DNA from 4 places in the Nitratireductor sp. PBL-C9 genome. Region 1 is predicted to be linked to each of the others. Evidence: predicted binding sites of a transcription regulator. Region 1 holds the regulator's gene; each other region holds the start of a gene.
The links. The regulator PhoB, encoded in region 1, activates phosphate uptake and scavenging genes when phosphate is short. The targets are predictions, from matches to a motif close to TGTCATNNANCTGTCAT.
Positions count from the first base shown of each region.

Region 1 (7,451 bases):
AGCCAGTTGCAGCTTCAGCTCTCCAGCCTCCGGCAGCCGCTCGACACGATCAAGGGGCTGCAGGAGCAGATCCGTTCAGTGACCGGCGGTTCCAGCGTGACGGTGTCGGTGGAAGAAGGCTCCACGGTCGAAAGCGTTGCCGTGCTTGCGCCATCGCTTCTGGCGCAGCTGCTCATCTTCTTCGCCAGCCTCTATTTTTTCGTGGCGACGCGCCATGAAACCCGCGCGACGATCCTGCGCCTGTGCTTTGGCCGGCGTCTGCGCTGGCGCGTGGCGCACATCTTCCGCGACGTGGAGAATGCGGTGTCCGACTATCTCCTGTCGATCACCATCATCAATATCGGGCTGGGCGTCGCCGTCACCGTGGCGATGTGGCTTCTGGGCGTTCCCTCCCCCGCGCTCTGGGGCGCAATGGCGACCCTGCTCAACTTCGTGATCTATATCGGCCCGGCAGTGATGGCCATCATTCTGCTGGGCGTCGGACTTGCGACCTTCGACACGCTGACAGCAAGTTTCCTGCCGCCGCTCATCTATCTGGCCGTCAACGCCACGGAAGCCCAGTTCGTGACGCCGACCGTCATTGGCCGGCGAATGACGCTCAACCCGTTCATCGTGTTTCTGTCGATCGCATTCTGGCTTTGGATGTGGGGGCCGATCGGAGGCTTCATCGCCATTCCCGTACTCCTGACGATTTACGCCATGGCCGGCAACATCATCCCCGGCATCGAACCGCCGACACCCGCCAAGGCCCATCGCCACAGGGCGAAGGCGATACCGCCAACGCCTATAGAAAAGGCCGCTTCCCCCCTGAGCCGGGAGTCCAGCCCGCCAGTTCGGCCAAGGCCTCCTGATTGAGGATCTTGCAGCCGCCATCCTCCCATTTCAGGTGATTGCGGCTGGCAAGGCGGGCGATCGTCTTGTTGGTGTGCACCAGAGAAATGCCCAACGTGTCGGCCACGTGCTGCTGGGTCAGGGCAAGCGTCCCGTTCCTCGAGAGCCCGCTTTGCCGCGCGCGGTCCAGAATGAAGACAAGCAGATAGGCGACTTTCTCCAGCGCCGTTCGCCGGCCAACGGTCAGGAGATGGTCGTCGAGCATGCATTCCTCACGCGAAGCGATCCAGGTGATGTCGTAGGCGAGTTCGGGAAACTTCTTGTAGAGCGAAAACAGCTCGGCCTTCTCGAACACGCATAAGGACATCTGCGAGAGCGCCTCGACCGAGTGCTTCATCTCGCCCATCAGACTGCCCTGCAGCCCGACGAGATCGCCCGGCATCACATAATTGACGATCTGGCGACGTCCGTCTTCCAGGAGCTTGTAGCGAAAGCCCCAGCCGGAAAGTACCGTATAGAGATGCGGATTGTGCGCGCCTTCCACTAAAACGGTCGCCCCCTTCTTCACCGCCAGATCGCCCTTCTTGAAACGACCGACGAACTCCAGTTCATCCCCCTCGAAATCGCGAAAGACCTCGCGCTTTCTCAAGGGACATTGCTGGCAGGGCAGACTCTTGTGGGTGAATTCCTGTTCTTTTGTCACTGACTGGCCCCCGGTTCATTGCTGAATAGGAAAGCCGCATCCAGTGCGAGCGGTTCCCGCAAATCGTACAGACACGTCTTTTTTTAATGACAATCTACACGGGTAATGAGATGGCAAAGAGTAACGAATTCTCTGGCGTCGGAAGGATGTCTGCTTGAAGAAACCTCTGGAGGGCGCCCGCGTCCTGCTCGTCGAAGACGAAGCCATGATCGCAATGAGCCTCGAAGAACTGTGCAAGGAGCACGGCGCAACGGACGTGTTCACTGTCGGCACCTTCGATGACCTGGGACCCGACGTTCTGGAAAGCCGGGGAATTTCGACAGCGATCCTCGACATCAAGCTGTCCGACAACTGGACAGACGAGTTCGCCCGCCTGCTTCAGGCGCGGCGCATCCCCTTCATCTTCGCCACCGGCTACGCCTCAAGCCACCAGGTGTTCGAGGCGTTCGGTGGTATCAGGATCGTTGAAAAGCCTTACAGGGACAGCGACCTTATAGACGCGCTGTCCCAGGCGATTGTCGGCTCAAGCGCCGGGAAGGACTGAGAGCGGTCAGACCAGATTGCCCTATGTGCGCCCCAAGGGACGCACGGCAATCCTGGCTCAGGACCTAGGCGATGAAGGCCGTATTGGTGATCTGGGTCGAGATGGCATCTGGCCCGAAATCGCCCTCACCTGAAATCTCGAGGATTTCCTGCAGGCGCGTTCTGGCGCGGCTCACGCGGCTCTTGATCGTGCCGACCGCGCAATCGCAGATCTCCGCCGCTTCCTCATAGGAAAAGCCGGACGCGCCGATCAGGATGATCGCTTCACGCTGGTCTTCGGGCAATTGCTCGAGAGCGCGCCGGAAGTCCTTCAGATCGACCGAACCCTCCTGCGCCGGGTGCACCGACAGACGTCCGGTGATCGCACCGTCCGCGTCTTCGACCTCGCGCTTGCGCTTGCGCATCTGCGAGTAGAACTCGTTGCGAAGGATGGTGAAGAGCCAAGCTTTCAGATTGGTGCCCGGCTGATAGCTGTTCTGTTTGTCCCACGCCTTGACCAGCGATTCCTGCACGAGATCGTCCGCCCGGTCCGCACTTTTTGAAAGCGAAACGGCGAAGGCGCGCAGGCTTGGCACAGCGGCCAGTAGATCGTCACGAAAGCCCGGATAAACACTCATATATATCAGTCCTTGTTTCCGGCCGTTTCAGCGCCGCTTTTCTGCTCAAGCTGGTTGAGAAGGTCGCTGAACCGATCCGGAATATCTTCCGTTACCAGGTCGTCGTAATATTGCCTGAGCTTGCGTCCGATCTCTGAGTTTGCGCCGAGCGGGTCTTCATCCTTGCCGCGCCGGGTCAAGCTTCCTCGGGTGTTTGGTTTGCCGTAATTCATGCCCTGTCTTTTTCCATCAAATCTGGTCTCCCAATGACCCGAAACCGTCCGCATCGCCCGGGCCACAACTGTCTCGTCTGCTTTCAAACGCCATTGAGCGGAATTCGTTCCCTCCGACGGGAACATTTTCGCATATGGGGCGTTTCACCCGTCACAAATGCACTAATTCTCATTGCCATGTCTTGAGGGAGACTTGAAATCCATGACCCTGTCAGCGCGTATCGCTCCGCACCTTCCTTACCTGCGGCGCTTTTCCCGGGCCGTTTCCGGCTCCCAGTCCAGCGGTGACGCACTGGTGGCTGCGACGCTTGAAGCGTTGATCGCCGATACGAGCATCTTTCCCGAGGCATCGACCGACAAGATCGCCCTCTTCAGGCTCTTCACATCGCTGTTTGAAACGCTGGACGTTCCGGTCCCCGAAGGCACGCCGAGCTCGGCATGGGAAAAGCGGGCCATGAGCAACCTTTCTTCGCTCGCGCCCCGTCCGCGTCAGGCCTTCCTGCTGGTGGCCGTAGAGAATTTCCGGCCGGAAGAGGCTGCGGAAATTCTCGAGACGGATATGAAAGGCATCAACACGATGCTGCGCGAAGCCAGCGAGGAGATTTCCCGTCAGGTGGCGACAGACATCCTCATCATCGAGGACGAACCCCTGATCGCCATGGACATCGAGGAAATGGTCGAAAGCCTCGGGCATCGCGTGGTCGGCACGGCCCGCACCCACAAGCAGGCGGTCGAAATGTTTGCCAAGACGCAGCCGAAAATGGTGCTGGCCGACATTCAGCTTGCCGATGGCAGTTCAGGCCTTGATGCGGTGAACGAGATCCTCGACACGGCCACCGTGCCGGTCATCTTCATCACCGCCTTCCCCGAGCGGCTTCTGACGGGCGAGCGCCCGGAACCGACTTTCCTTGTGACCAAGCCGTTCAGCCCGGAAATGGTCAAGGCGCTCATCAGCCAGGCGCTCTTCTTCGATCAGCAGGCGCACGCGGCGGCCTGACAGGCCCCCGCTTCTTCACGCGTTTCTCAAAAAAGCCGCCTCCGGGCGGCTTTTCTTTTGCCCAAAATCTCTCCGGCGGAACCAAATCCGAATGCCAGACGTTTAACCGGCATAACTAAACGGAGAGACAGAATGCTATACTGGGCCCTGATATTCCTTGTCGTCGCGATCATCGCCGGCGCACTCGGTTTCGGCGGAATTGCCGGCGCTTCGGCAGGCATTGCGCAGATCCTCTTCTACATCTTCCTCGCCCTGCTCGCTATCTCGCTGATCATGGGCCTTCTGAAACGCGGTCGCTAAACGGCGACGCACACATAAACGAATGCGGCATAAGCGAACCGGACCATCCATGGCTTCCGTTTCGTGAAGACAATGAAAGGAGAAAGCCATGGAACACATCGCTGCACTTCTTTTGATTGTCGGCTGCTCAGGCAATGTGGGGGCCGGCGACACGCGCGAATGCCAGGAACTGCCCGCCCCCACCCCGGTCTACGAGACGTTTGAGGAGTGCGAGGCGGAGAAGCCGGTTGCAATGCGCGAGCTGGAAACCGAAGCGCCGCAGGTTCTCGCCACCTGCGTCTATGTGGATCCCGCACTTGTCTATGACGATGCGATCCTGGAGTGGGACATCACCAGCAATGGCGAGCTGACAGCTTCCATCGAGCCGGTGACGAGCTTTGCCGTGGCGCAGAACGAGCATGCCCGCCCCGGACACGCCGCCACGAAATAACGGGCCACGAAATAACGGGCGAAGAGCTTCAACGAAAAAGCCCCGGTCGAACCGGGGCTTTTTTAATGGCTGTATCGCGTCTGTCAGGCTTCGCGGATAGCATAGCCCGCGCCGCGAATGGTGCGGATCACATCGGGCAGACGCCCGTGGTTCACGGCCTTGCGCAAACGCCCCACATGCACGTCCACGGTGCGCTCATCGATATAGATCGTCTCGCCCCAGACATTGTCGAGCAGCTGGCTTCGCGAGAAGACGCGGCCGGGATGCTGCATCATGAATTCCAGGAGGCGGAACTCTGTCGGCCCAAGACGGATCTCGTTCTTGCGGCGATAGACACGGTGCGATTCACGGTCGAGCACGATGTCCCCGACCGAAAGAACCGTCGAGAGCACTTCCGGCTTCGCGCGCCGCAGAAGCGCGCGAACACGCGCCACGAATTCCGGCGTCGAGAAAGGCTTCACCAGATAGTCGTCCGCGCCGGTTGAAAGGCCGCGCACGCGGTCGCTTTCCTCGCCACGGGCGGTGAGCATGATGATCGGCAGGCGCTCCGTTTCGGGGCGCATGCGCAGCCGGCGGCACAGCTCGATGCCGGAAACGGCCGGAACCATCCAGTCCAGAACGAGCAGATCGGGTACGTTTTCCTGCAGGCGCACTTCGGCTTCATCGCCGCGAGAGATCATCTCGACCTGATAGCCTTCGGCTTCCAGATTGTACTTGAGCAAGACGCAAAGCGGTTCGTCGTCTTCAACGACCATGACCTTGGGGGCAATCATGGCAGGCATTCTCCTCGGGCAGTCTACGGCCGGTTAGACATCGGATTCGACCGTCATCTGTGTTTCGTCAAGCTTCGGCCGCTGGACCGGAAGCTGGGACCCCGTCACCACATAATAGGCATTTTCGGCGATATTGGTCACATGGTCGCCGATACGCTCAAGATTTTTCGCACAGAACAGGAGGTGCGTGCAGGCCGTGATGTTGCGCGGGTCTTCCATCATGTAGGTGAGGAGTTCGCGGAAAACCGACGTGTACTGAATGTCGATTTCCTCATCCTCGTCGCGCAGCCGGATTAACGCCTCGGCATTGCGCGCCACATAGTGCTCGACCACCGAATTGACCTGTTTCAGCACGAGGCCGGCCATCGCGTCGATGGAATGCGCAAGCGTGCGCGGCGTGGCGCTTTCGCCCACGGCGCCGACGCGCTTGGCGATGTTCTTGGCCAGATCGCCGATGCGCTCGAGATCAGCCGCCATGCGGATGGCGCCCACGACGCTGCGCAGATCCTGCGCCATCGGCTGGCGCTTTGCGATGAGCGTGATGGCGCGCTCATCAAGGTCACGCTGCTTGGCGTCCATGATCGTGTCATCGGAGATGATGCGCTGTGCAAGCGCCGTATCGGAGTGCAGTAGCGCCCTGGTGGAAGCGCGCGTCATCTCGCCGGAGAGATCGCCCATGTCGCGGATGAGGCGGTCGATTTCACCGAGTTCCTCATCGAAGGAGCTGACTGTGTGCTCGCCCATGGTCTGGTTCCTTATCTGTGCGTTTGCCGCGCCGTCAGCCGAAGCGTCCGGTGATGTAATCCTGGGTGCGCTTGTCATCCGGATTGGTGAACATCTTGTCCGTCGGGCCTTCCTCGACCAGATTGCCGAGATGGAACATGGCCGTGCGCTGCGAGACGCGGGCCGCCTGCTGCATGGAGTGCGTGACGATCACGATCGTGTAGTTCTCGCGCAGCTCGTCAATCAGCTCTTCCACCTTGGCGGTGGCGATGGGATCGAGCGCCGAGCAGGGCTCGTCCATCAGGATCACTTCCGGCGACACGGCAATGGCGCGCGCGATGCATAAGCGCTGCTGCTGACCACCGGAAAGACCGGTGCCGGGCTCATGCAGGCGGTCCTTCACCTCATTGAAGAGGCCAGCCTTCTGGAGACTCGCTTCCACGACCTCGTCGAACTCCGACTTCTTCGTCGCCAGACCGTGAATGCGCGGACCGTAGGCGATGTTCTCGTAGATCGACTTGGGGAACGGATTGGGCTTCTGGAAGACCATGCCGACCCGGGCGCGCAGCTCCACCACATCGATGCGGGGATCGTAGATATCCTCGCCATCGAGCGTGATCTTGCCGGTGATCCGGGCAATGTCGATCGTGTCGTTCATGCGGTTCAGGCAGCGCAGGAACGTGGATTTGCCACAGCCCGAGGGGCCGATCAGCGCGGTCACCTGGTTTTCGCGCACGTCGAGATTGACGCCGAACAGCGCCTGTTTCTCGCCGTAGAAGACGCAGACGTCTTCACCGCGCATCTTGAGGGTGTCCGAGTTCTGGCTCGCATCCAGTGCTTCTTCAACAGCAGCATCAGTGAGCATGTTCATGTCCTTCCACTCCGTTACCAGCGACGCTCGACGCGCCGCCGCAGAATAATGGCGGTAATGTTCATCACGGCGAGGAACAGCAACAACACCATGATAGCGCCCGAGGTGCGCTCGACAAACGCGCGTTCGGCCTCGTTCGCCCACATGTAGATCTGAACCGGCAGCGCCGTAGCGGGATCGAGCGGCGTGGTCGGGTAATCAGCCACGAAGGCCACCATGCCGATCAGAAGCAGCGGTGCGGTTTCGCCAAGCGCCTGCGCCAGACCGATGATCGTGCCCGTGAGAATGCCGGGCGCGGCCAGCGGCAGCACATGGTGAAACACCGTCTGGGTGCGCGAAGCGCCGAGGCCGAGAGCTGCCGCACGGATGGAGGGCGGCACGGCCCGCAGCGCTGCGCGCGTTGCGATGATGATCGTCGGCAGGGTCATCAGCGTCAGCACGAGGCCGCCCA
Region 1 covers NZ_JBPAXW010000010.1:62,724-70,174, forward strand. Annotated here, with positions in the region: gene ACRTG1_RS19985 (AI-2E family transporter) at 1-855, shown strand, start outside; gene ACRTG1_RS19990 (Crp/Fnr family transcriptional regulator) at 785-1,534, opposite strand; gene ACRTG1_RS19995 (response regulator) at 1,689-2,078, shown strand; gene ACRTG1_RS20000 (sigma-70 family RNA polymerase sigma factor) at 2,143-2,694, opposite strand; gene ACRTG1_RS20005 (NepR family anti-sigma factor) at 2,700-2,906, opposite strand; gene ACRTG1_RS20010 (response regulator) at 3,109-3,903, shown strand; gene ACRTG1_RS20015 (DUF1328 domain-containing protein) at 4,036-4,203, shown strand; gene ACRTG1_RS20020 (hypothetical protein) at 4,292-4,633, shown strand; gene phoB (phosphate regulon transcriptional regulator PhoB) at 4,717-5,403, opposite strand; gene phoU (phosphate signaling complex protein PhoU) at 5,440-6,150, opposite strand; gene pstB (phosphate ABC transporter ATP-binding protein PstB) at 6,185-7,000, opposite strand; gene pstA (phosphate ABC transporter permease PstA) at 7,015-7,451, opposite strand, start outside.

Region 2 (7,451 bases), 160 kb from region 1:
ATCGCCTTCCTCAAGGGGGCGCGGGCAGAGGTCGATTTCTCGCAGATCATGCGCAAGCGCCTCAGCCACACCGGTTCCACGCTTCGGCCCCGTTCTGTCGCCTTCAAGGGCATAATCGCAACAGAGCTGGAAGCGCATGTCTGGCCGCTTCTGGCCGCCCGCCGCATCGCCCCGGTCATGGACATGACCTTCCCGCTGGCCGAGGCCTGGCGTGCGCATGAGCGCATGGAAGAGGGGTCGCATATCGGCAAGATCGTGCTGGAAGTGTCCTGATCACCGGCGAAAACGCCTTTCGAAAAAAACAGGAAGGCCCCGGCGATGATGCCGGGGCCTTCAGCCCTGGGAGGCTTTGTTTGCGAGAGCAATTCCGGGAAAAACTGAAGCCGGTTACCCGTCCGGAATTGCGCAACAACGATCCAGGTCAGTGGGTCGCGCTGAGCTTGCCCATATTGACGAAGATGGTCTCGCCGGACGAATCGTCCACCCCGTCATTGTCGGTCACGAAATAGGCGGTGCCGTTCGCGTCGATGGCGAAGCCCTCGATCTTGTCGACCACATAGCCATTCGTCGCGGCTTTCATCTCCGGCAGCAGGTCACGCTCCAGCGTCTTTTCCACCAGCGGCAGGTCTGCATCCAGCGCAGCCGGTGCGAAACCGTCCAGCGACACGCTGTAGAGTTTCTTGATCTTCGCCGACGAGCCGATCTGGTTGTCGCGCTCCACGATGTAGAGCTTGCCGTCATGCGCAGTGATTTCGGAAAGGCCGACCCAGCCCTTTTCCGCCGCATCCAGCGGATAGCGAACGGCAGCCCATTCCTTGGAGGCAGGCTTGTAGCTCACCAGCTTCACCTGACCCTTCGGGTCGTCTTTCCATTCGCGCTGGATCGCCATCACCAGCATCTGGTCGTCGCCTTCGCCAACCACGGTCACGCCTTCCATGCCGAAGCGCTGCTCCACGGCGAGCAGTTCGGCGGGAAGTGCGATCTCCTGCTTGATCTCGCCCTTTGCATCGACGCGGAACAGCGCGTGCGGCGTCAGGCGGTCGGTGCGGCCTTCTGAAGCGAGCCAGAAACCACCCTTGCCATCATTGGCGATGCCTTCGAGGTCGAGCTTCTGGGCAGCCGCGCCATTGCGGGTCACGACCGTCTTTTTCGTGATCCGCGCCGGCGTCTGCGTCGCGTCGATGGTGAAGATCGCGGGCTGGTTGCCGTAGAACGAATCCGACACGGCGTAGAGCGTGCCGGGCTTTTCCGGATCAGCCACGAGGCCCGAAAGAGCGCCCCAGCCAAACGGTGCGCCGTTCTCGTCCATGGCGGATTCGATGGTCGGGTAGGCGGCCTTGCCCTCGGAAAGTTCGTAGACCATCACATGCGAGCGTGCGCCGCCGTCTTCGATCAGGTCCGCCTCATTGGCCGTCACCAGGAGGTTGCGCTCGGGAATGGCGACCAGACCCTCCGGTCCGATGCCCGACGGCCGCACCTGCCCGAATTCCGGCGCGCCGCCCGTGTCGCGGTAGACCGCGATGAGCGAAGCACGCTCCAGCGCAACGAAGATGTATCGCTGATCGCCGAAGGTCGCGACTTCGAGGCCCTCGGGCTCGGTGCCCTTGGCGTCGGAGCGCTTGTCCGGGTAGTGGCCGGCGGCTGCGGCGCGGAATTCCAGATCGTTGCCGCTGTCGAACAGAACCTCGCCCGTCTTGTTGAAGATGGTGAAGCTGCGCGATCCGCCTTCATAATCGCCCTCATTGGCGGTCACGAAGCGGTCATTGTCGAGCCACTTCACGGCGTCCGGCTCGCGTTTCACATTGGCTGCCGCCTGATCGAAGTCGATTGCGCCATTGTCCAGCGTGTCGATCTGTTCGAGGTCGATGCTGCCGGCGGCGAAATGGTTCACCACCGCGCCGCTTTCAGCCGAAACCACCGCGATGTGGTTGTTTTCCTGAAGCGTGACGACAATTTCGCCCGCGTCGTTGAAATCCACGAATTCCGGCTCCGGGTCGCTCGGCGCGATTTCGGCGAGACCGGCAAGCGAGACGGTTTTCATGCTGTCGCAGTCGGGCATGCCGTCGGTGAGCGTGAACACTTTGAGGTCGCCGGCAGGCATCTGCGGAATCACGCCGTCATTCAGGTCTTCATCGCGCTCATTCTCGATGGCGACCGCCAGAAAGCGTCCATCGGCGCTGATCGCGACCGAATCCGGCTGCCCGCCCAGCGCGCAGGAGGCTTCGGCGGTTTTCGCCGCCATGTCGATCACCACCAGATTGCCGGAAGGCTCGGTAAAGCTCTTCGAGGTGTTCACTGCCGCAATCGCCTTCTGGCCGACCACGCCCACGGAGGTGGGTTCGCCGTCCAGCATCACAGCGCCGCCGGCTTTCGGCGCGGCTGCATCGCTGATGTCGACGAAGCCGACGCCGCCCAGCGGGCTGTCAGAATAGATCAGCGTCTTGCCGTCCGCACTGCGGGCGATGATTTCCGAAGAGGTCTCCGTCGCCTTGTCGGCATCGGCCGGCAGGTTCTCGGCCACTGCAAAAGTGGCGATGCGGTTGAAATTCATCTCTGCCTGAGCCGGTAAGATGACAGCCGTGCTGGCCAGCAGAGCAAGAATGATCGCGTTGCGTTGCATGTTCAAAACTCCCTCAAGTCCCGTAGGAGCGGCACAATCGGAGGGCTTGGTTTCACGCCGATGACGGATCAATGACGGTTCGGTGACGTCCCCGTTCCGGGGTGCTGCGCAATTTGTTGCGTAAGGGGGGTGTTTCAGTTTATAAAGCGGACGAAATTTCCCAACATCGGTGGTTATAACCACCGCCCGCGCTAGGGACGCGGGCGAAGGAAGAGGATTCTTGAACTATGGCCAACACGCTTCTCATGCCCAAGGCCACCGCCGTGTGGCTGGTCGACAACACGGCGCTGACGTTCGATCAGATTGCAGAGTTCTGCAAGCTGCATCCGCTTGAGGTTGGTGCCATTGCCGATGGCGACGCCGCTCAGGGCATCAAGGGCATGGACCCGGTCATGACCGGCCAGCTCACCCGCGAAGAGATCGCCATGGGCGAGCGCAATTCGAACCACAGGCTGCGGCTTTCCGAGCCGAAGGTGCGTGTGCCGGAGACCAAGCGCAAGGGGCCGCGTTACACGCCGCTCTCCAAGCGTCAGGACCGCCCCAACGCCATTCTCTGGCTGGTGCGCAATCATCCGGAGCTCAAGGACGCACAGATTTCGCGTCTCGTCGGCACCACCAAGTCGACCATTGAGGCCATTCGCGAGCGCACTCACTGGAACTCGCCCAATCTCGTGCCGATGGACCCGGTGACGCTGGGCCTGTGCTCGCAGATCGATCTGGATCTGGAAGTGCAGCGCGCTGCCCGTTACCTGCCGCCGCAGGAGAGCACCGGCGAAACGCTTCTGCCGGCATCCGAGACCGAGCATCTGCCGCTCGGCGAGCAGGATTCGTCCTCCTCGGAAGAGAAGGAACTCGACGCAGAAGCTGTCTTCGCAAAGCTCTCGTCGATGCGTTCCACCGAAAGCAATGACGATGATGAGGACGATCAGTCCTGATTCGCGATACCTGATAATCTCCCCGGATTGCCGGGGAGAAATTAGAGCAGCCTGATCTCGTATCAGGCTGTTTTCGTATCGGGTGATGGCGGCAGAACGTCCTGTTGCAGAAGAGCTTCCGGTTCAGCAGGCCTGTGCCCTGCCGATCATGGCTTCATGAATTTCCATGCGGCGGTAGAAGTCGGCAAGCTGCTTGCCGCGCTCTGGCCGGAACCCGCGCCCTGCCGGTTTGATCGCCGCAATGCGGTCGATGCGAAAGGTGCGGAAATCTCCGCGCAGCTCGCACCAGGCCACCAACGTCCAGACCTTTCCCCAGAACCACAGGCCCAGAGGCCGCACATCGCGCTCCGATGTCCGGCCTGCCTCGTCGCGGTAGTCGAGGGCAAGCACGTCGCGCGTTTCCACCGCGCGCTCCAGCGCATCGATGGTCTGGCGGTCCATGTCGCTCACCACCCAGCGCGGGGTGTGAATTTCGGTTTTTGCAATCCGGTCGCGCTCTGGTTCCGGCAGCACGGTTCCGATCTTGATGAGCGCTTCTTCGGCGGCACGCGCCATCGCTGCGCCGCCGAAGGCGCGCACCATGCGCGCCCCGGCCACCAGAGCCACGATCTCGTCGCGGGTAAACATGAGCGGGGGGAGCTCGAACCCCTCCCGCATCAGATAGCCCACGCCCGCCTCGCCATCGATGGGAACCCCGGTCGATTGCAGGTCGGCGATATCGCGATAGATCGTGCGTTCCGAGACTTCGAGACGCTCGCTCAACAAACGCGCCGTAACCAGGCGCCCGCCCCGCAAATGCTGGACGATTTGAAAAAGTCGGTCAGCACGGCGCATGCGTTGTTCTCCTCACGCAAAAATTCCGAAGCTGTTTCCGTCGGGATCGAGACAATACACGAAACGACCGGCAGGAATAGTGACGATGGGCGACACCACTTTGCCGCCATTGTCCGTCACGCGCTTCATGGCGTCTTCAAGCGGCGCTGCGACTGCGAGATGAATGGTCGGCCCGGTGCCTTCGGGAGCTGGCTTGCCGGGGTAGATGTGCCCCGAGATGGATTCCTGCGGGTCTTTCGAGGCGAACACGGCAAACGGGTTCGGCCCGTCTTCCTGCAGCGCCAGTTCATTTTCAACGACAGCGCCATAGAAAGCGCGCGCCCGGTCCAGGTCGGTGACCGGAATTTCCGCCCAGACGACAGCATGCAACGGCAAAGTGGCAGACACTTGGGTAACCCTCCATTTTCAATGCCTGCAGAATGACACAGCCCTCCTGACAACACACTGTCAGGAGGGCCGTTACGCTACGCAGAAAAAAGGGCAGGGCATCATCGCCGACCGGTGCTGACGCCGTTTTGTCAGGAGATATCCGGCTTCACTTCCACCGTGTAGTTCAGCGGCAGGCGTCCGCCATCGGCGTAGATCGTCTGTCCCGTCACATAGCTTGCATCGTCATCGGCCAGGAAGGTTGCCACCGAGGCGATCTCGCCTGGCTCGCCGGCGCGGCCGAGCGGCGTGCGCGAGAGCATGCGGTTGCGCGCCGCCTGGTCGCTGTTCACCTTGGCCAGCATCTCGGTCATGATCGAGCCCGGCCCGATCGCGTTGACGCGAATGCCATAGGGCGCGAGCGCCAGCGCCATGACGCGGGTGAGCTGGTTCACGCCACCCTTGGAAACCGAATAGGCGATCTGCTCGGGGATCGCGAGAACGGCGTTGATCGACGACATGTTGATGATCGTGCCCGGCGCACCGCCATTCTGCACTTTCTCGACCATGAAGCGGGCCACGGCCTGCCCCGCGAGGAAGGAACCCTTCAGATTGATGTCGAGAACGCGGCTGAAATCCTCTTCGCTCAGGTCGAGAAAGTCGGACGCATGCACGATGCCGGCATTGTTGACGAGAATGTCCACGTCGCCGAAGGCGTCGATGGTTTCCGCCAGCATGTTGTGCACGTCCAGCCGCTTGCTCACATCCGCCTTCACGAAGCGCGCATCGCCCAGTTTTTCCAGATCGGAAAGCGCCTGCGCACCCTTTTCGCCATCCACATCGGCGATCACGACCTTGACGCCGTGGCGCAGAAACCGCTCGGCGATTGCATAGCCAATGCCGCTCGCGCCGCCCGTTACGATTGCTGTCTTGCCGTCCAGTGCCATGATGAATCCTTATGCCAAAAATCGGCCGGACCCTGCGCCGGGGGCACGGCAAGGTCAAGGGCAGCGCCCGTCACTTCCCGGACTTGTCCAGCGCCTCGCTGATTTCATCGAGGATCGCCGGATCGTCGATAGTGGCCGGCATCGCCCATTCCTGATGGTCGGCGATCTTCTGCATGGTGGCGCGCAGGATCTTGCCCGAGCGTGTCTTGGGCAGCCGCTTCACCGGCACCACCTTCTTGAACGCCGCAACCGGCCCGATGCGCTCGCGCACCATCGCCACCAGCTCGCGCTCCACCGTGCTCATGTCCGCCCCGGCCCTGCCGTGCAGCACCACGAAGCCGCAGGGCACCTGACCCTTGAGCTGGTCGGCAATGCCGATCACCGCGCATTCGGCAACGGCGGGGTGCTCGGCCACCACTTCCTCCATGCCGCCGGTCGAAAGCCGGTGTCCCGCCACATTGATGATGTCGTCCGTGCGCGCCATGATGAAGAGATACCCGTCCTCATCCAGCATGCCGGCGTCCGCCGTCTTGTAGTAACCCGGAAACTCGCTGAGATAGGCCTCGCGAAACCGCTTGTCGTCGTTCCAAAGCGTCGGCAGTGCGCCGGGCGGCAGCGGCAGCTTCACCACCACATTGCCGAGCGTGCCCGCCGGCACGGGGTGTCCCGCATCGTCCAGAACCTGAACGTCATAGCCCGGCATCGGCACGCCGGGTGAGCCATACTTCACCGGCAGCATGCCAAGCCCGACGGGATCTTGGCTGATTGGCGCACCCGTCTCCGTCTGCCACCAGTGGTCGATCACGGGAACGCCCAGCGTCTTCTCCGCCCATTTCACCGTGTCGGGGTCGGCCCGTTCACCGGCGAGAAAGAGCGTGCGGAAGCGTGAGAGGTCGTGTCCGGCCATCATCTCCGCATCCGGGTCCGCCGTGCGGATCGCGCGAAACGCCGTCGGCGCGGTAAAGAGTGCCGCCACGCCGTGTTCGGCGATCACCCGCCAGAACACGCCGGCATCGGGCGTGCCCACCGGCTTGCCCTCGAACAGAACCGTCGTGCAACCGTGTAACAGCGGCGCATAGACGATGTAGGAATGGCCCACCACCCAGCCCACATCCGACGCCGCCCAGAACGTCTCGCCCGGCTCGATGCCGAACTCGTTGAACATCGACCATTTGAGCCGCACCATGTGCCCGCCATTGTCGCGCACCACGCCCTTGGGGCGTCCCGTCGTTCCCGACGTGTAGAGAATGTAGAGCGGATCGGTGGCGAGCACCGGCTCGCACGGCACGGCAAGACCGGCAGCACGCGCCGCCTGCACCATCCGCGCATAGTCATGATCGCGTCCCTGCACCAGGTCGCAGCCCTGTTCCTCGCGCTGCAGGATCAGGCAGTTCTCGGGCTTGGCGGAGGAGAGGCGGATCGCCTCGTCGAGCAGCGGCTTGTAGGGCACGATGCGGCCTGGCTCCAGCCCGCACGAGGCCGAGATGATCGCGCGCGGAGCCGCATCATCGATGCGAGCGGCAAGCTCGCGGGCGGCGAACCCGCCAAACACGACCGAATGAACGGCCCCGATGCGCGCGCAGGCCAGCATGGCGAACACCGCTTCCGGCACCATGGGCATGTAGATGACCACGCGGTCGCCCTTGCCGACGCCGAAATCCCTCAGCACGGCGGCCAGCGCCGTTACCTCGTCCTTCAGCTCGCCATAGGTGAAGCTCTTCTTGCGGCCGCTGATCGGGCTGTCATAGA
Region 2 covers NZ_JBPAXW010000010.1:218,704-226,154, reverse strand. Annotated here, with positions in the region: gene ACRTG1_RS20730 (NAD(P)H-quinone oxidoreductase) at 1-273, shown strand, start outside; gene ACRTG1_RS20725 (esterase-like activity of phytase family protein) at 422-2,620, opposite strand; gene ACRTG1_RS20720 (DUF1013 domain-containing protein) at 2,848-3,555, shown strand; gene ACRTG1_RS20715 (helix-turn-helix transcriptional regulator) at 3,679-4,389, opposite strand; gene ACRTG1_RS20710 (VOC family protein) at 4,402-4,776, opposite strand; gene ACRTG1_RS20705 (SDR family NAD(P)-dependent oxidoreductase) at 4,908-5,702, opposite strand; gene ACRTG1_RS20700 (propionyl-CoA synthetase) at 5,773-7,451, opposite strand, start outside.
Region 2: a site for PhoB is predicted at 2,692-2,708, ahead of ACRTG1_RS20725 (esterase-like activity of phytase family protein). Genes of this name have one in related genera too.

Region 3 (7,451 bases), on a different contig from region 1:
AAAAGGTCGCGCAGCATGAGTTCGTGGGCGGTTTCATCCATGACGCCGATGCGCTTCCCCTTGAGCGCTTCATGGAGCGGTTCGGCCAGAGGGGCCGAGCGAAGCGTCACAAGCCTTGCCGGAAAACGCAGATAGGGGCGCGAGAAAAGATAGCGCTCGCGGTTCTCTTCGGTGATCGCCAGTCCGGCGATGACGGCTTCGGCGCGACTGTTTTCAATCGCCGGACCGATTTCATTCCATGGCAGCGCCTGTATCTGGCATCGTTCCGAGATGCCGAGCACGCCGCATATCTGTCGAACGAGATCGATGTGAACGCCACTGATCCGGTTTTCCTCGTCCAGATAATTGAACGGATAAAAATCGACCGTTGTGAGAAACCGCAGCCTGGAAAGCGATGAAATATCCGGTTTTGACAGCTGCTGCTTTGGATCCGTGAAGGCTGGTGGCGTCGCTTCTTCTGCCGCTGCAGGTATTGATGCAAGCGTCAAAATGATTGCAAGGATTGCCTTGTTGCGGTGCAGCATTTTTCTCATAGAATAGTAGCCGACGAATTATGTTTTGTTGCTTCTACTGATTTTTTTTGTCTATGGAACAATTCCATTGTTATTACCGATAGGCTTTATTGTTTAAGACAAAGGCGAATTGTCCGCATTCTGGGGGTGAGTCGCGAGGAATGTGGGGCAGGGACAGGCATGTATGGGTGATTTCCGGGAAACGCGGGTTTTTGTTGACGCTATCCAGAAGGCGCAGACACCGGCAGCGATTTGCAACGTCCTGATCGCTTTTACGCAGCGTTTCGGGCTGCATACGGTGTGTGCGGGGACGCTGCCGCCCAGAGGAGCCGCACCCGGAGACCAGGTTGGGCACCTCGTTCTGAGCAGCTGGCCCCAGGAATGGATCGACCGATATGTCTCGCGCGGATACATTTTTCATGACCCGATCGTAAAACATGTCCGCGAAAGCGGAAATGCCGTTTTGTGGCGCGATATCCTGAATGATGTCGAGGAAACCCGTCAGACATCGAAAATGATGAGCGAGGCCAGGGGGTTCAAGCTGGTTGACGGCATTGCGATGTCTTTTCCTACCCTCGAAGGCAGCCAGATCATCATGTCTTTCGGAGGGGAAGAGGCCGAGCTTTCCAAGAAGGATCTCGGTGTCGTCTCTTTCGCGGCAACCTGTGCCGTTGCCCATGCGCTCGGGTTGCGCGGCGCGGATCGATATGGCGACCTGGACATGCTTGAAAAGGAATGCCTTCAGCTCGCCGCCCGTGGTCGCTCTCATTGTGAAATCTCCGAGCGGTTGTGCATCGATCATGACGAGGTCACGCATCACATCGAGCAGGCCAAGAGAAAGCTTGGTCCCGGTCACACGCTTTATCGCCTTGGGGAAGCGCCGCGCCTGACGCCGAGAGAGAAAGAATGTCTCGAATGGGCGGCTTTCGGAAAATCCGAATGGGAGGTTTCGCAGATACTCGGTATTTCCGAGCATACGGCGGAAAAACACCTGCTGAATGCCAAGACAAAGCTAGGGGCGGCCAATCGCGTGCATGCGGTTGCCGAAGCCATTCGCTGCGGCGTCTTCGACTAGGGCGTGCCTTTCTTTCAGAGTGCTATTTCTGGTTGACTGTGATTGGTGATTTATCCAGACTGAAATGCGGGGAAATCGAATTGATGGATTAATCATTCAATGGTGAGGTGAATGGATCGTTCGATTGTTGGGAGAGTTTTCGTATCGCTACTGTGTTTTGAATTTTGGCCGTTTGGGCCCGGATTTCATAGAAAACGAAGTTTCAGTTTTACCGAGAGCAACGCGTCCACATTGAATTAGGTGGTTGTCATGGACCATCTGATGAACACATCAAAGACAGACCGGGCCTCTGGCCATTTATCTGGTTCAGATCGTTCTGGTGGGGCAGGCGAAATGCCTGACGCTACAACACCATCGCCAGCCGCTGACTGGCTGCCCATTCTCAAGACACTTTCGATCACCGAAGCGGAAGCGCACGGCATTGAGGCGCGGGCGAAGCTTGCCGGCGTTTCGTTTCAGACGGAGCTGCTTGCGTCCGGTCTGGTGCCTGAACATGCGCTTTTTCGGGCGCTGGCAGACAATCTGGGGCTGGCCTTTCTGGCCAATCCCGATGCTGACGCGCTTGTCATGCGTGGGTGGCAGGGGCTGGCGGCGCTGGCGCAGCGTGGTGGCGCGCGGGTCAGCCTTTCCGTCGATGCGCGGGGGCAGTCCGTTGTCCTGATCGCGCCCGACCAGCTCAACATTCCCGCATTGCACTCTTTCGTGGAACGGTATCCGCGCGCATCGAAGCGCATTCGCGTGGTGCAGCCCAGCGCATTGCGGGATGCGATCACCAGGCGCTCGCGGGGCAGACTGATGCGGGTCGCCACGGAGCGGCTTTTCAGGGAAGCACCGGAGATGTCGGCGCGCATTGTGGTCAATGCCTGGCAGGGGGCGGCGCTCGGGGCTGCGGTGGTGTCGCTGCTTTTTGCGGCCGTCTTTGCGCCTTCTGCCACGCTGCTGGTGCTCCATGGCGCGTTTTCGCTGGCGTTCCTTTCCTGCGTCTTGCTGCGGGTGGTTGTCGGTTTGGGTGTCAAACGTTCGCCGGGGCCGCGCTTCACCACGATCGGGCCGGCTGACATGCCGGTCTATTCGGTTCTGGTGGCGCTTTACAAGGAAGCCGAGATCGTTCCCGATCTTCTGATGTCGCTTGGCAAGATCGTGTGGCCGCGCGCCAAGCTGGAAATCAAGCTGGTCTGCGAGGCGGATGACCATGAAACGCTTGCAGCGCTTCGGGCGCAGGAGCTGCGCCCCTATATCGAAGTGATTGAGGTGCCGGCGGGCGGCCCGCGCACAAAGCCAAAAGCGCTTTCCTACGCCCTGCCGATGACCTCCGGCGATTTTGTGGCGCTTTATGATGCGGAAGACAGGCCGCATCCGTTCCAGCTGGTGGAGGCCTGGAACGCTTTCGAGACTGCCGACGAGAAGCTGGCCTGTGTACAGGCGCCGCTGACCATATCCAACAGTCGGGAGAGCTGGATTTCAGCGATGTTCGCGCTGGAATACGCTGCGCTGTTTCGGGCGGTCCTTCCATGGCTGGCGCGATCCGGCTTGATGCTTCCGCTGGGTGGAACTTCCAATCATTTCCGGCGTGTGGCGCTGGAAGCGACGGGCGGCTGGGACCCTTATAATGTCACCGAGGACGCCGACCTCGGGGCGCGTCTCAGCCGCTTCGGCTATCGTGCGAGCGTCATCTGGAACCCGACGCAGGAAGATGCGCCCACGGATGTGCGCACATGGCTGCCGCAGCGCACGCGCTGGTTCAAGGGGTGGGCGCAGACATGGCTCGTCCATATGCGCAATCCGCAGTTGACCGCGCGCGAGCTGGGGCTGGGTTCTTTCGTGATCATGCAGGTTCTGTTCGCAGGGATGGTGCTCTCGGCGCTGGCTTATGGCTTTTTCTTCCTGACCGCATTCGGCGTCATCGTTTATCTGATGCTGGGCGGCGAGTTTCAGGCCTTCCAGCAGTCGCTGCTCTATATCGATATAGTGAACGTGGTTCTCGGGCACGGCGCGTTTCTGCTGCTCGGCTGGATGACCTTGCAGAAGACCGAGCGACCCGCCTTCTGGAAGCGGATCGTATGGACGCCGGCCTATTGGTGCCTGATGTCGGTGGCCGCATGGCGATGCATCTGGCAGCTCTACTGGACCCCGCATCACTGGGAGAAAACACCGCACAGGCGGCATAGCCGCGGTCATTTGCCGGTCGGAAAGGTTCAGGAGCGTCAGGTGTGATCCTGAAGGGCCGGTGTGCCGTAGCCTGGCTGCGGCGGTGTTTTTGAAACGGGCGTTCAGGCAGGGGGCGAAAGGTCGTGTGTCGGGCGTCTCCGCCCGACATTGCCGTTCCTGAATGCAGCTGGCCGTTAATCCAGGAAGCCGGGACCTGTGCCGATGATGAGCTGGTCTTCGGGGCCGATGGCGTCGAGATCGCGCCCGTCATAGGCAATGGCGAGCAATATGCGCCGAATGACCGCCAACCGTGCCCGGCGCTTGTCGTTGGCGCGTACCACCGTCCACGGCGCGTGGGCGCTGTGGGTGCGTTCCAGCATGGTGTCGCGGGCGCGGGAGTACGCGTCCCACTTTTGAATGCCGGCCACGTCCATGGGAGAGAATTTCCAGTATTTGAGCGCGCTGTGACGACGGTCATGAAAGCGCTCAAGCTGTGTTTCCTGGCCGATGTTCAGCCAGAATTTGAAGAAATGGATGCCGTCATTGACGATGGCCCGCTCGAAGTCGGGCGCTTCGTTCAGGAACTGCTCATGCTGCTCGGGCGTGCAGAAACCCATCACCGGCTCGACGCCGCCGCGATTGTACCAGGAGCGGTCGAAGGTCACCAATTCGCCGCTCGTCGGGAAATGGGTGACGTAACGCTGGAAATACCACTGCCCGCGCTCCGTCTCGGTGGGCTTGGGCAGCGCGACATTGCGGGCATTGCGCGGATTGAGATAGGTGCGAATGCGCGCAATCGTGCCGCCCTTGCCGGCAGCGTCTCGCCCTTCGAAGAGCGCCATCACCCGCGCGCCGCTTTTCTGCATCCATGCCTGCAGCTTTACCAGTTCGATCTGCAGCGTTTCGAGCTGCTTTTCGTAGTCGTCACGGTCCATTTTTTCGTCATATGGAAAACCGCCGGCTGTGAGTTCCCGCTCCTTGACCCAGTCAGGAAGGTCCGGTTCGTCAATGTCGAAAGTCCTTTCCTCGCCTGCAATCGTGAGCTTGAAAGGTTTGATTTTTTCGAGGGCAGGGTTTTCCAAAGGCTTGTTCATAAAACCGATCCTGAATCATGAGAGTGTCAATGCTATTTGCAGCTTGATACAAGGTCCAGCAGTGAAGACGGAATGACAATTCTTCTTCATAACAAGAGACCCTGAAGCGGGCGTGCCTGACGATCGCGGGAATGGACTTCGTAATGAGTGCGAATGAGAACAATGGGCAGGAAAATCAGGACGGCGTTGAGCGCGGTCTTGTTGCTCGTATCGGATCGGCCCTGAAAGCCGCTGGCGCCCTTTTTGCGGGCGCACGCAGCAATGGCAAGGCCGAGAAGCCGCGCCCGAAGAAGGGCGACATCAATTCATTGCCTGCCGTCTATCTGGCGGCGGCGGTGCTTGACCCGCTGTACATCTTCGACAGCAATGGCGGCATACTCTATGCCAATGAGGCGGCTGATCTTGCGTTCGGCCCTGTGTCGAAGAGCGTGTCGCTGCGCCTGAAATTCCGTGCGCCTGAAATGCATGAGCTGGTCGCCAAGGTGATCTCGGGTGCGGAGGAGTCCGTCGCGATCAATTATGCGGAGCGGGTGCCCGTCGAGCGCGCCTACCGGGTGGTGGCGAGCCGCATTGGCAATGATACTGGCCTTTATGTCCTGCTCTTCAAGGATCAGAGCGAAGCGCGCCGGATCGACCGGATGCGGGCGGACTTCATCGCCAATGCCAGCCATGAGCTGCGCACGCCGCTGGCCTCCGTTGCGGGCTTCATTGAAACGCTGCGCGGTCCGGCCCGCGATGACCCGGCGGCGCGGGAAAAGTTCCTGCAGATCATGCAGAACCAGACGCAGCGCATGGCGCGGCTCATCGATGATCTCCTGTCGCTGTCACGGCTGGAGATGAAGCCCTATCAGAAGCCGAGCACGCAACTCGATGTGGTGGAGCTCGTGAAGGGCGTGATGGAGTCCATGCGTCACATTGCCGGCGAGAATGATGTCGAGTTTGTTTCGGAGCTCGGTGTCAAACCGATGCTGATCGCAGGGCATTCCGATGAGCTTGTTCAGGTTTTCGAGAACCTGATCGAAAACGCCTGCAAATATGGCAGTGACGGTGAGCGTGTTATCGTATCGGCCGAACAGGCAAGCCCGATGGATGAGGTGCGGATCACGGTGCGCGACTTCGGTCCCGGTATTCCCGAAGAGCACATCCCGCGCATCACCGAGCGCTTCTATCGCGTGGATATCGAAACGAGCCGGATCCAGAAGGGGACGGGCCTCGGCCTTTCCATCGTGAAGCACATTCTGACGCGGCACGATGCGCGGCTTTCCGTGAAATCGGCGCCGGGAGAGGGCTCTTCGTTCACCGTTCATTTCCCGCCCGTGCCGCCGGCAGGGTAAGGCAGAACAGTCCGGGCGCAGATTGCGTCACCACTTTCATTTTACCGCCATCACAATAACTTAGTAGGGATGGCAGGCAACGAGGCCGACCGGGCTGAGAAGGCCGGGCTGAGAAGGATTGAAACCATGCAGACACAGCACACGATGCGGTCATTCGACGATGAGTTGAACTATCTGTCGGACCAGATTGCAGCCATGGGTGGCTATGCTGAGCGCATGGTGGCGGAATCCGTCGCTGCGCTCGTGCAGTCGGATGCCGCACTGGGCCGCAAGGTGGTCGAGGATGATCTGTTCCTTGATGAGAAGGAGCGGGAGATCGGTGAACGCGCCGTCATCATCATCGGCAAGCGCCAGCCGGTCGCCGACGATTTGCGCGAGATCGTGGGCGCCATTCGTATTTCATCGGATCTGGAGCGCATCGGCGATCTGGGCAAGAACATCGCAAAGCGCGTTGTTGCGGTGACCGAGGGCAGTCAGCCGATCCGTCTTTTCCGCGGGCTGGAAGCGCTGGCGAGCCTGGCGCTGACCCAGCTCAAGGAGGTGCTCGATGTCTATGCCTCCCGTTCCGTGGAGCGCATCGGTTTCGTGCGCGACCGGGATGAGGAAATCGACGCCATGTACACGTCGCTCTTTCGGGAGCTGCTCACCTACATGATGGAAGACCCGCGCAACATCACGGCCTGCACCCATCTTCTGTTCTGCGCCAAGAACATCGAACGCATCGGCGACCATGCGACCAATATCGCGGAAACGGTGCATCACATCGTGACGGGCCGGCAGTTACCGCTCGAGCGTCCAAAGGAAGATCAGAGCCACCGGGTTGTCGCGGCGCCCGAAAACTAGCCACGAGAGCGGGCAAGCAAGCCGGTAGCCGTTGATTGAGGCGAGGGCGAGGGGCTTCTCGCGCCCTCGGCCCGTGCGGTGCTTCAGATTTCACTCAGGCAAAGAAAAACCCGGCTGCGCATGATGCGAGCCGGGTAGTGCAGAGGAGAAGTCTTTCGCGATCAGCGCGCCCGGCGCCGCTCCGAAGCGGGCTGGTAGGCGATGCGCGAATGGTAGGCGCAGTAGGGGCCGCTCTCGCCGGCTTCGTTGCCGCAGAAGCTGAACTCTTCCGACAGCGGGTCGCCGTTCGGCCATTTGCACGTCGTTTCGGTGAGCTGCACCAGCTCCAGCTTGCGCGAGATCGGCACAACCACGTCCGAAACCGGACGGATATAGGTCTGGGCCACCGGCTCCTGATCGAACTGCGCCTGAAGCGCGGTTGCGCCGATGGACACCGTGGTTGGCC
Region 3 covers NZ_JBPAXW010000002.1:259,957-267,407, forward strand. Annotated here, with positions in the region: gene ACRTG1_RS05175 (transporter substrate-binding domain-containing protein) at 1-533, opposite strand, end outside; gene ACRTG1_RS05180 (helix-turn-helix transcriptional regulator) at 697-1,587, shown strand; gene ACRTG1_RS05185 (glycosyltransferase) at 1,921-3,801, shown strand; gene ppk2 (polyphosphate kinase 2) at 3,930-4,829, opposite strand; gene ACRTG1_RS05195 (ATP-binding protein) at 4,973-6,163, shown strand; gene phoU (phosphate signaling complex protein PhoU) at 6,290-7,006, shown strand; gene ACRTG1_RS05205 (GcrA family cell cycle regulator) at 7,168-7,451, opposite strand, start outside.
Region 3: a site for PhoB is predicted at 4,891-4,907, ahead of ppk2 (polyphosphate kinase 2). Genes of this name have one in related genera too.

Region 4 (7,451 bases), on a different contig from region 1:
TGCGCCGGCAGACACAAGCATCGCGGCCAGCGCGCCCCAGCGCAGAACACTGTCGCGCCGAAAGCGCCGCCCGGCACAGGAAAACTGGTCGCGCAGCCGCGCGCCGAGCTTCTCGAAGCCGATCCAGATCAGGATTGCGGCGGCTGTGACGCCCAGTTGAAGCACCGCCCCCGCCGACGCCAGAAAGCGCATGGAGAGGTCGGGATCGTTCATCCAGTCGACCAGCCGCACCGCCAGCGGCGCGGGTGTGGTCGGGCCCAAAATGGCGGCCACATCCACCACCGATGTGGCAAAGGCGATGACCGCAAAAACGGGCAGACGGATCTGCGGATAGATCGAGGGCCAGAGGCCGAACACGAAACCGGAGATGCGCCCATATCCCATCGATGCAATGAGCGCCCGCATGCGCGCCGGCTTCACCTGCGGCAGCGCCGCCAGCGTGACGAGAAGCAGGAACGGAATTTCCTTCACGATCAGGCCCGCCATCATCGACAGGCCGAACGGATCATGTACGATCAGGAGGTCGGGCGGGCGCTCCCAGCCGGTCAGCCCCGGCGAGATCAGCCGCGCGATCATGCCCGACGGCGCAATGAGAAAGGCGAGCGCAAAAGCGCTGGCCGCGTGCGGCACGGAAAGCAGCGGCGAAATCAGATGCTGGATGCGTGCAAAGAGCCGCGTGCCGCCCCAGGCGGCGGTGAAAAGCATCACCACCGCAAGCGAGATCGCCGCCGTCGCAAGCCCGCTGACGAGGCTCATCAGCGCCGACATGAAAATGGCCGGCTCGGAAAACAGCATGGCGAAGGGCGCAAGCCCGAACTCCATGCCACCCAGCGCCGGCAGATAGCCGAAGGCCGGCAACAAAGTGCCGGCCAGCCCGAACGCGACCGGAACGGTCAGAAGCCCGATGGCGAGAAAGGGACCGAGGCGCGTCAGCATCAGGCTGGTCCCATGCCTTGGCTAATTTCCAACCCCATAGCGCCGCTTCCACTCGGTTTCGATGCGCTCCATCCAGCTCGGATGCGGCTCGTCCAGCGCCGGGCCGAGTTCGTCGGGCCGCAGGGTTGCAACGCCGAGATCGATGGCGTCGAAGCGGGCGCGGTCATCCACATCCAGCCTGTCCAGCGCGAGCACCGTCGGATCGCCCCAGATGGCTGGATCCTGCTTGCGCGCCTGTGCCTCGGGCGACATCAGGAAATTGGCAGCCACCAGCGCCCCCGCCTTTGCCGAAGCATTGTAGGGGATGGTCAGGAAGTGGGTGTTGGCCAGTGTGCCGCCGGGAAAGGTGAAGGAACGCACCGTGTCCGGCAGCTCGCCATTGGCAATGGCGTTCGAGGCTTCAGCCGGATTGAAGGCGAAGATGATGTCGAGTTCGGAATCGGCCAGAAGCTGCTTCATCGCCGGGTAATTCTGCGGATAGGCACGGCCGGAGCGCCACATGGCCGGGTTCAGCGCATCGAGATAGTCGAAAAGCGGCTTCGTCACCTGATCGAACGCATCTTCATCGACCGGTTTTTGCAGCAATGCCGGGTCTTCGACCGTTTCGGCCAGAACCTGCTTCAGGAAGGAAGAGCCGATGAAATCCGGCGGCTGCGGATAGGAGAAGCGGCCGGGGTTTTCCTGCGCCCATTTCAACAGCCCGTCGGCATCCTGCGGCAGGTCTTCCACATGGATGCGCGCGGTGTCGTAGAAGAAGACAAGTTTCGCCATGCCCCACGGGCTTTCCAGCCCTTCCACCGGCACGGTGAAGTCGGTGCGGATGGTCGGCTTGTTCTCGACATCCACAAAGGCCCAGTTCGGCAGTTTTTCCGCCCAGCCCGGCGAGAGGATCAGCCCCTGTTGCTTCATGGCGGCAAAGTTCTCGCCATTGATCCAGATGAGATCGACCGTTCCGCCCGTATCGCGACCGGCAGCCTTTTCCGCCACCACGGTGGCGACCGCGCTTGCGGTATCCTCAAGCTTCACATGTCTGAGCGTGACGCCGTAGCGTTCTTTCAGCGCGTCACCCGCCCACTCGATGTAATCGTTGATGTTCTGCGAACCGCCCCAGGCGTTGAAATAGACTGTTTCGCCACGCGCATCCTTCAGAACCGCATCCCAGTTCGAGGGATCGGGCTGCGTCGTATCGGCGGCGGCTGGAACCGCGCCAATGGCCAGAAGTGCAGTCGAGAATAGCAGTGCGCGCAAGCGAAACCCCTTTGTTGCCCTTGTTTGAAACCCGTTGGGATAGAGCACGTCAGGGCGGATCAAATCAACGCAAACCACCTCGCGTTGCGGTCACTTCGCGGTGAGTTGTGGGTGATGGGCGCTCTCAGCCGGTCTCGTCCGCGCCGGGTATGTGCAACTCGATACGGTCGGCGGCAAAGCGGGTCTCGGAATACTGCACGGGCTGTCCCTGCGCATCCACATTGATGGCAATGGTCACCAGAACGATCGCGCCGGGCGAAAGCTGCAGGTCTTTCAGATCGCCCGCTTCTGCGTGCCGGGCTGTTACAGTGGTGCTGTGGCGCAGATAATCGGCAAGGCCCAGTTCCCGGAACGAGGCCGTGATCGAGCGCGTTCGCGAAAAAATTTCCGCCATGCCCGCAAACCGCTCTGCGTCGAACCAGCCACGGGCGCGGGAAACGGGCCGTCCATCGGCATGCGAAAGCGTCTCCAGCCGGATCACCGGCGCGCCGGGCGAAAGACATAACGCCTTTGCAACATCAAGGCTCGCGGGCTCCACCGCATGATCGAGCAGATCGGCGGCGAGCCCGCGCGACTGCCCCGCCAGCCCTTCCGAAAAACGCGTACGGCTGCGGATGGGATAGGCCAGCCGCCTGCGTCCCTCGATAAAGGTGCCGCGCCCCTGCTCTGCGCGTAAAACGCCTTCCTGCACCAGCGCCGCAATCGCCGTGCGCACCGTGTGCCGGTTGACGCCAAAGCGCTCCGCAAGCGCCACTTCCGGCGGCATGCGCCCTCCCTGCCCCAGAAGACCTTCACTGATCTCGCGCCGCATGCGGTCGGCGATCTGCCGCCAGAGCGCAACGCCGCTGCGCCGCTCGATCACCGCTTCCTTTTTCTTCGCCTGCGCCAAAATCCCGTTCTCCCCGGCTGCGCTGTCATCAGCGCGTCATGGACACCCGTTAGGCAAAACCCATAATATGTTTGGTTGTCTAGAACAATAGACAAATTGGCGAACGAGGAAGGAGACATCATGGTCTCACGACAGGAAAGACAGGCGGTCACCGAGCGGCGGCGCGAAGCGATGGCGGTGCTGGCCATGGCGAGCGGCGCCGATCTCATGCAGCTCTGGAACGAAGCCGGGCTGCCCGACGAGGCCGAAACGCTGCGCGGACCTGAAACCGGCCTTGTGACCGTTCGCGGCCGCATGGGCGGCGGCGGCGCGCCGTTCAACTTCGGCGAAGCCACCGTCACGCGCGCCACCGTCAAGCTTCCCGGCGGCGAGGTTGGCCACGCCTATGCGCTTGGCCGCGAGAAAATGAAGGTGCGGGTTGCCGCCCTCATCGACGCGCTGCGCCAGAACCCCGACCTTGAAGCCCGGATCGAGGAGAAGATCCTCGCGCCGCTGCGCGCCCGCCGCATCGAGGCTGACGCGACCCGTCGCGCCGAAACGGCAGCCACCAAGGTCGACTTCTTCACCATGGTTCGCGGAGAGGACTGATGACGCTCGATTCCATCGCCATCGAAGGCGGTTTCCAGAACCCGGTCTTCGACGCCCAGACCATTTTCCGCGCCGTCATGCAGGCCATGGCCGAGCCCGGCACGATCCATAAGGGCATTGCGCTCGCCAAGCCGCCCGCACCGCTGACGCCGGAGGCCGCAGCCGTCGCGCTGGCGCTTTGCGATCAGGACACGCCGATCTGGCTCGACCCCGCGCTTGCGGGCGATGAGGCGGTCCGCGCCTGGCTCGCCTTCCACACCGGCGCGCCGCTCGCCAACACGCCGGCCGATGCGCATTTCATCCTGGCGGCTGATCCCGAGCACCTGATCGGGCTGGAGAACTTCGCCCAGGGCTCGCAGGAATATCCCGACCGTTCGGCAACGCTCGTTCTTCAGGTGAGCGATCTTTCGGGCGGCGAGGAACTGGTTCTCGACGGCCCCGGTATCGAGAGCGAGGCGCGCCTCGCGCCCCGTCCCATGCCGCGTCATTTCACCCGCCAGTGGGCGCAGAACCACGCCCGCTTTCCGCGCGGCATCGACCTGATCCTGGTCAGCCGCGAGGGCCTTGCGGCCCTGCCCCGCTCCACCCGCATTACCAGCCAGGAGGCCTGAGCCATGTATGTAGCCGTCAAGGGCGGCGAAGCCGCCATCCAGAACGCGCACCGGCTTCTGGCCGACCGTCGCCGCGGCGACCGCAACCTGCCCGCCATCACGCTCGAGCAGATCGCCAGCCAGCTTTCGCTTGCCGTCGACCGCGTCATGTCCGAGGGCTCGCTTTACGACACCGGCCTCGCGGCACTTGCCGTCAAGCAGGCGCGCGGCGACATGATCGAGGCGATCTTCCTTCTGCGCGCCTACCGCACCACCCTGCCGCGCTTCGGCTATACGCGCCCCGTCGACACGGCGGCGATGCTGGTCGAGCGGCGCGTCTCCGCCACCTACAAGGATCTGCCCGGCGGGCAGCTTCTCGGCCCCACCTTCGATTACACGCACCGTCTGCTTGACCCGGAACTGGCCGAAGACGCCGAACCGGCAGCGCCCGAGGCGCGCAGCGAGGCCGAAGAAGCCATGCCCCGCGTGTCCGACATTCTCGCCAATGAAGGCCTGATCGAGGAAGACGGCTCCCTGCCGGAAGACCGCGAGCCCGGCGACATCACCCGCGAGCCGCCGGAGTTTCCCATGGAGCGCGACCAGCGCCTTCAGGCCCTGTCGCGCGGCGACGAGGGGTTCCTTCTGGCGCTCGGCTATTCCACCCAGCGCGGCTATGGCCGCAACCACCCCTTCGCCGGCGAGATCCGCATTGGCGAGGTGGATGTGGAGATCGACGTGCCGGAACTCGATTTCCCGCTCACGCTCGGCCGCATCCGCGTCACCGAGTGCCAGATGGTCAACCAGTTCAAGGGCTCGCAGAAAGTGCCGCCGCAGTTCACCCGCGGCTACGGGCTTGTGTTTGGCCAGTCGGAGCGCAAGGCCATGGCCATGTCGCTGTGCGACCGGGCGCTGCGCGCAAACGAACTGGATGAAGACATCACCGCACCGGCGCAGGACGAGGAGTTCGTCATTTCGCACTGTGACAACGTGCAGGCGACCGGCTTCGTCGAGCACCTGAAGCTGCCGCACTATGTCGACTTCCAGGCCGAGCTCGGTCTGGTCCGCCAGATGCGCCGCGAATACGAGGAGCGCCGCGAGGGCGCAGCCGCAGACACCGAGCGCCGGGAGGCCGCCGAATGAACGCCCACACCGACAACATCGCCCAGTACAATTTCGCCTATCTGGACGAGCAGACGAAGCGCATGATCCGCCGCGCGATCCTCAAGGCCATCGCCATTCCCGGCTATCAGGTACCCTTCGCCAGCCGCGAAATGCCAATGCCCTATGGCTGGGGTACCGGCGGCGTGCAGGTCACCGCATCGGTGATCGGAACCGACGATGTGCTCAAGGTCATCGACCAGGGCGCGGACGACACCACCAATGCCGTCTCCATCCGCGCCTTCTTCCAGAAGGTCGCCAATGTGGACGTCACCACCCACACCGCCGACGCCACCATCATCCAGACGCGCCACCGCATCCCCGAGGAACCGCTGAATGCCGGTCAGGTGCTCGTCTATCAGGTGCCGATCCCCGAGCCACTGCGCTTCCTCGAGCCACGCGAGACCGAGACGCGCAAGATGCATGCGCTTGAGGAATACGGCCTCATGCATGTGAAGCTCTACGAGGACATCGCCCAGCACGGCCACATCGCCACCACCTTCGCCTACCCGGTCAAGGTCGAGGGGCGTTATGTGATGGACCCCTCGCCGACGCCGAAATTCGACAATCCGAAAATGCACATGTCGAAGGCGCTCCAGCTTTTCGGCGCAGGCCGCGAAAAGCGCATCTATGCCGTTCCGCCCTACACGCGGGTCGAAAGCCTCGACTTCGAGGATCATCCCTTCGAAGTGCAGACCTTCGATGAGCCCTGCGCGCTGTGCGGCGGCACGGATGTCTATCTCGATGAAGTGGTTCTCGATGATCGCGGCGGGCGCATGTTCGTCTGCTCCGACACCGACAATTGCGAGGCGCGCCGCGCCGAAGGCCATCGCGGACATCTGTCCGGCGAAGAGGCTGCAACGTGAGAAACGACAGCGCATCGATGACAGCGCCCGGATCGCGGCCCTCCTCCTTCTCCCCGTCGGCGGGGAGAAGGCGTCGGCAGGCGGATGAGGGGCTGCGCAAACTTTTGAAAATTCGCGGAGAAATCCAATGACTGACGAACCGCTGCTTCGCGTTCGCTCCATCTCGAAATTCTACGGCAACCGTATCGGCTGCAACGACATCTCCTTCGACCTGTGGCCGGGCGAGGTTCTGGCTGTGGTGGGCGAGTCCGGCTCCGGCAAGACCACCCTCCTGAACTGCCTCTCGACCCGCCTCCTGCCGACCTCCGGCACCGTGTCCTACCGCATGCGCGACGGGGCCTTCCACGACCTCTACCGCATGAGCGAAGCCGAACGCCGCTTCCTGATGCGCACCGACTGGGGCTTCGTGCACCAGAACCCCTCCGACGGTCTGCGCATGACGGTTTCCGCCGGCGCGAATGTCGGCGAGCGGCTGATGGCCGTGGGCCAGCGCCACTATGGCGACATCCGCGCCACCGCCACCGACTGGCTCGGCCGCGTGGAGATCTCCAGCGACCGCATCGACGACCAGCCGCGCGCCTTTTCCGGCGGCATGCGCCAGCGCCTGCAGATCGCCCGCAACCTCGTCACCGGCCCGCGCCTCGTCTTCATGGATGAGCCGACCGGCGGTCTCGACGTGTCGGTGCAGGCCCGCCTGCTCGATCTCCTGCGCGGCCTCGTTCACGAGCTTGGCCTGTCCGCCATCGTCGTTACCCACGACCTCGCGGTCGCCCGCCTTCTCTCCCACCGCATGATCGTCATGAAGGACGGTCACGTGGTCGAAAGCGGCCTCACCGACCGGGTGCTCGACGATCCGCAGGCGCCCTACACCCAGCTTCTCGTTTCCTCCATCCTGCAGGTGTGATCATGGCAACGCCCCTCGTCGTCTCCGAAGTCTGCAAGAGCTTCACCATGCATCTCCAGGGCGGCATCCGCCTGCCCGTGGTGTCCGATGTCTCCTTCTCGCTCTCCGCCGGCGAATGCGCCGTGCTTGGCGGCCCCTCGGGCGCCGGCAAGAGCTCCATCCTCAAGATGATCTATGGCAGCTACGCCATCGACACCGGTCAGGTAATCGTCAGCCATGGCGGCAATCTGGTGAACCTCGCCACCGCCGATCCGCGCACCGTCATCGCCATC
Region 4 covers NZ_JBPAXW010000002.1:241,689-249,139, reverse strand. Annotated here, with positions in the region: gene ACRTG1_RS05125 (ABC transporter permease) at 1-936, opposite strand, end outside; gene ACRTG1_RS05120 (ABC transporter substrate-binding protein) at 958-2,184, opposite strand; gene phnF (phosphonate metabolism transcriptional regulator PhnF) at 2,309-3,073, opposite strand; gene phnG (phosphonate C-P lyase system protein PhnG) at 3,194-3,661, shown strand; gene phnH (phosphonate C-P lyase system protein PhnH) at 3,661-4,272, shown strand; gene ACRTG1_RS05100 (carbon-phosphorus lyase complex subunit PhnI) at 4,276-5,391, shown strand; gene ACRTG1_RS05095 (alpha-D-ribose 1-methylphosphonate 5-phosphate C-P-lyase PhnJ) at 5,388-6,275, shown strand; gene phnK (phosphonate C-P lyase system protein PhnK) at 6,403-7,179, shown strand; gene phnL (phosphonate C-P lyase system protein PhnL) at 7,182-7,451, shown strand, end outside.
Region 4: a site for PhoB is predicted at 3,097-3,113, ahead of phnF (phosphonate metabolism transcriptional regulator PhnF). Genes of this name have one in related genera too.